One region of the Sphingomonas piscis genome, then DNA from elsewhere that is predicted to be linked to it. Evidence: predicted binding sites of a transcription regulator. Region 1 holds the regulator's gene; the other holds the start of a gene.
What was found. Region 1 encodes LexA, which represses DNA repair genes until DNA is damaged. Its sites were predicted from a motif close to GTTCCNCNCTTGTTCT; they were not measured.
Positions count from the first base shown of each region.

Region 1 (2,386 bases):
TGCGCTCCGCTTCAATCTCGTCCTGGTGTCGGCAGCGGCAGCGGCAGGTGCTGTGGCAGGCATCTTCTACACGCTCCTGACCGGCGCGCAGGTTCCGACGGTGCGGAGCTGCGTGGCAGCTTTGCTCGTGCTTGCCGGCATTGCTTTGGGGCGCGATGCGCTCAGCATGCGGCTGCTCGCCGTCGGCGCTCTCGTCGTCCTGCTGTTCCGGCCGGAAGCCATCGCCGGCGCCAGCTTCCAGTTCAGCTTCGCCGCGGTTGCCGCGATCATCGCCCTTCACTCGAGCGCATGGGCTCGCCGCCACCTCCAGGCGCGGGAGGAGCCGTGGTGGGCAAGGGGGCTGCGCTGGTTCGGCGGCATGATCGCCACCGGGCTGGCGGTCGAAGCGGCGCTGATCCCCTTTGCGTTGTTCCACTTCCACAAGGCGGGGCTCTATGGCGTCGGCGCCAACATTCTCGCCATCCCGCTCACCACCTTCGTGATCATGCCGCTGGAGGCTGCCGCACTGCTTGCCGACGCGATCGGCCTGGGCGCTCCGCTGTGGGCCCCGACGAGCTGGGCACTCGGCCTGCTACTCGGCATTGCGCATGCAGTGGCGGGCACGACGGGCGCGGTTGCGACGGTTGCATCCATCCCGACTTGGTGCTTCGCCTTGTTCGCTGCGGGCGGATTGTGGATCTGCCTATGGGTAAGCCCCATCCGCTGGCTTGGCCTTGCGCCCGTGGCCTTCGCCGCAATCGGCACCTTGTTGAAGGCCGACCGGAAGTTTCTGGAGCAGACCGGCGGCCTTGCGATCACCCTTGGTAGCACCCCGCACGTGGCAAGTGTTGCTGCTCAGGTAGGCGATCACCCCTGGGCGGCCACCACGAGTCCTCAGTAACGCCGGATCAAGCCCGCCAGCTTGCCTTGGATCTGCACGCGCCGCGGCTCGTAGCGCTGCGCTTTATAATTGCGGTTGGCCGGATCGAGACGGATCATCTGTCCCTCGCGGCGGAAGGTTTTCAGGGTCGCCTCCTCATTGTCGACCAGCGCCACCACGATTTCGCCCTCGCGCGCCGTGTCCACCTTGCGGATCAGCGCAAAGTCCCCATCGAGAATGCCTTCCTCGACCATGGAGTCGCCCGAAACCTCCAGCGCATAATGCTCGCCCGGGCCGAGCAGGGCCGCAGGCACGGAAAAGCTCTCCGTTCCTTGCAGTGCTTCGATTGGCGTGCCGGCGGCGATCCGGCCGTGAAGGGGGATCTCGATCGTGTCGTTCGCTGCCACGGGGATCGCGTTCTTCGGCGTCGGCACCGCGGTATTCTTCACTTCGGGCAGTTTCAGCACCTCGAGGGCACGGGCGCGATTGGGCAAGCGGCGAATGAACTGCCGCTCCTCCAGCGCTGAGATCAACCGGTGCACGCCCGACTTGGACTTGAGGTCCAGCGCCTCGCGCATCTCATCAAAGCTCGGGCTCACTCCTGTGCGGCCGAGCCGCTCGTTGATGAACATCAGCAATTCATGCTGTTTCGAAGTCAACATCGGCGCCACTCCCTGTTCCGAATGGAACGAACGGAGAACGTCTATGAAACGGAACGGCTCCGGTCAAGAGCCTCGTTCACTCACGATCCGGCGAGAATCCGTTTCTTCGCGTCGGCAATGGCGTCGTCGTAGCGCCTGACACCGATGTTCTTGCGCACCGCGGTTAGGAATTGGCGTGCATAGTCGGTCGATGTCGCTTCCTGGAAGTCCTTCTGGACCTGAGCGATGAGACCAGGCTGCAACACGGCATTACCCGGCGTGACCCCGTTCAGCTTCACGACCGCGAAGCCGCCGCCGGCGGGGTCCGCCACCATGCGGCTCTTCCCCGTCGTGAGGGTGAAAAGCGCCTGGATGGAGGCGGGCACCTGCCCCTGCATCTCTGCCAGCTGCAGTCTTCGCACGGCAACTGGCCGCGGGGCTGGAAGGGTGACCCCGGCCTGTGCCGCAGCCTGCGCCAGCGGCATGCCGCGCGCGACCTTGGCTGCAATGGCGGTTGCCGCGGCCTTCGCCCGGTCGCCCGCTTGCTTACGCACCCAGTCAGCCGAGACGCGGTCGCGAATGGACGCAAGCGGTGCAGGGGCCGGCGCCACGACCTGCGCGGGACCCACAAGGACGTTGTCCGTTCCTTCAGGGTTCAAGGCAACGATCTCCGGATCGTCGCTCTCGCCAAGCTCAAAGCCCCGCTGCACCGCCGGCGCGAGTTCCGGCGGCAGCTTGAAGGAGGGGTTTGCCCGCGAAGCGCCGTTGGCGGTGATCAGCGGGGTTTGTTCAATCGTCACCTTGGCGGCGGCCGCGGCCTCCTGGAAGTTGCGGCCGTCCGCAATCGCATCCTCGATCTTGCTGACGAGATCGGCCAGCGCCTCCT
Region 1 is NZ_CP049869.1:2,649,728-2,652,113, forward strand. It holds gene G7077_RS13475 (ComEC/Rec2 family competence protein) at 1-880, shown strand, start outside; gene lexA (transcriptional repressor LexA) at 874-1,521, opposite strand; gene G7077_RS13485 (peptidylprolyl isomerase) at 1,602-2,386, opposite strand, start outside.

Region 2 (2,386 bases), 1.2 Mb from region 1:
CACAGACCGGTGCGGCGATCGAGCAACCGGCACGCCACGTTAGTCGGGTAGAGAAGGCCGCTGTCCTCGTCCTCGAGCTTGTGGAGGCAGCAGCGGCCGCAGCCGTCGCACAGGGCTTCCCACTGGCCCCGGTCCAGCGAAGAAAGTGGCTTTTCCCAGAATGGCTTGTCATCGTTCATGACAAGCACAGCCATGCTTTGCTAACGGGGCGCAATCAAGGCGGGGTACCTTATGATTTTCCATCGTGCCGTAATGTTAGGCGTGGCGCTGGCCGTTGTCGGCCAAGTTCCGGCCGGCGCTCAGCAGACCCTTGGCAACGACCGCGAAACCTTCGTCAATTCGGTGGACAAAGAGGATGGGGCCAAAGTTCAGGAGCTGTACGGCAAGTATGGCAAGAACATCCTCAATGCGCGCAATGGGAGGGGCGATACCGCTCTGACCGTCAGCATGCGCAAGCGGAACGACTGGGCTTACTTCTTTTTGGCTCAAGGTGCGGATCCCGATCTGGGCGGCGCCGAGGGGGACACGCCGCTGATCATCGCATCCCGGATCGGCTTTCTCGGCGGGGCGGAACAGCTGATCGCCTACGGTGCTGCGGTGGACTCACGCAATCGCCGCGGCGAAACGCCGCTGATCGTAGCCGTGCAGACGCGGCAACCTGCAATCGTGAAGCTTCTTCTCGAAAATGGCGCAGATCCCGACAAGAAGGATAATTTCGGAGGCCGTTCCGCACGCGAATATGCGCAGCAGAACAGCCGCGATCGGGAGATCATCAGCTTGATCGAGTCGACCCGCAAAAAGCCGGCCACGGCGAAAAGCGCCGACGATTTTAGGCTTTAACTCCAGTCACCAAGACTGGGGTCGATCTGCACGGAAAGCCGCCGCGCGGCACGGCGCGCGAACCGGAGCAACTCCGCCTTGCGCCGTGCAGGAGCCACGGGCCGTTCCGCAGGCTCCCGAGCTACGGCGGCATCGTAGCGATCGGCGACGATCAGCCCCGCTTCGCCGGGAAGGAAGCGTTCTTCGGCGAGAATATGGGACAAGCTTGGCGGCACGGCCCAATAGAAGCGGTCGCAATATTCGAGATAGTCGGTCCACTTGCCGTCGCCGACCAGGTCCGCTTTCGACACCTTGATCTCGACGATAGTCAGACCGCCCTTAGGATCGATTGCCATCATATCCGCGCGCCGTCCGTTGGGCAGCGGAACCTCACAGATGGCGAACAGGTCGCGGCGGCAGAACAGCCGGGTGACTCCGCGCGCGACCTCCGCTGCGACGGGGGCGCATCGCTGAAGCAGTTGGGGAGGACGGACTCGGGCGCGCTGCTCACGCCCGTTTGCTAGAACAAAAGGTGGACGAAGCCAAGCTTCGCAGCGGGAGCGGCCGCGGCTTTCAATAGCTTAGCGATAGAAGACGTGATTGCCGATGGAGGCGACACGCTTCAGCCGCCAGCCCGGCGAGACCCGCTTGGCGTGGAAGAAGAGCGCGTTACCGACGGACGAATCCTTCAGCTCCTGATCGACTACCTTTGCGACAGCCACTGCGGTCTGCCACTGCCGGCTGGCGCGGGGGACGCTGGGGAGCGACCGGCCGCGGATGAAGGAGAACTGGCTACGCTGGAACAACACCCCACAGTAGGACGGCGGAAAACGGCCGTTCGACTTGGCGCGATTGGCGATCACCTGACCAACGGCAAGCTGACCCGCGAGCGGTTCACTCTTGGACTCGAAGTATATGCCCGCGGCTAAGCACTCCAGCTCGCGGCTGCCGGCATCGGAGCTGCGCAGTTGCGCAACCAGGCTTGTGAGATCCCCTGCGGCTTGATCGCCGGGGCGTCGTCGTCAATTTCAACGGAATCGGATTGGGGTTCAGATCGTTCGATCACCAGCGGCTGGGGTTCGACTGTTACCGGAAGGGTGGCGCTGGTCACCGGGATGAGCGGCTCGGGAGCCGAACGGACCTGGGCCGGAGCCACGGAGCTTGCGGAAAGTGCGGCAAGAACCAGCAGCGCAGAACGGATCGAAACGAACATCTAAACTCAAACACGTGCGGTGAACCGCCTCGGGCACGCATGAAAATGCGCGGAGAAAAATCTTCCGCTCGTCCCTTGGGAGTATCCCCGTCTCGCGTGGCACCTTGCCGGCTTTTTCCGGTCAGGAGGTGCCCCCCGCTCTTTGTTGAGCCCGTGTCCCCCGTCTGGAAAGGAGGGTCAACCTTTGCCAGTCGTTTCAGCGATGAATCGTTCCGTCGACGCGATGTCCAGTTCGATTTGCCACAAATCCGGATCGATTCGGGCCTGCTGATTCAGGAAATCTCGGATTTCCGCCGAACTTGCCTCGGCTGCAGGCCCGACCCGCTCCCAGCGATAGTCACCGCTCATGAAGTC
Region 2 is NZ_CP049869.1:1,436,719-1,439,104, reverse strand. It holds gene G7077_RS07175 (YcgN family cysteine cluster protein) at 1-179, opposite strand, end outside; gene G7077_RS07170 (ankyrin repeat domain-containing protein) at 232-840, shown strand; gene G7077_RS07165 (MmcB family DNA repair protein) at 837-1,244, opposite strand; gene G7077_RS07160 (cell wall hydrolase) at 1,401-1,682, opposite strand; gene G7077_RS07155 (hypothetical protein) at 1,745-2,032, opposite strand; gene G7077_RS07150 (DUF1491 family protein) at 2,210-2,386, opposite strand, start outside.
Region 2: the regulator LexA is predicted to act here: its motif matches at 1,342-1,357, upstream of G7077_RS07165 (MmcB family DNA repair protein).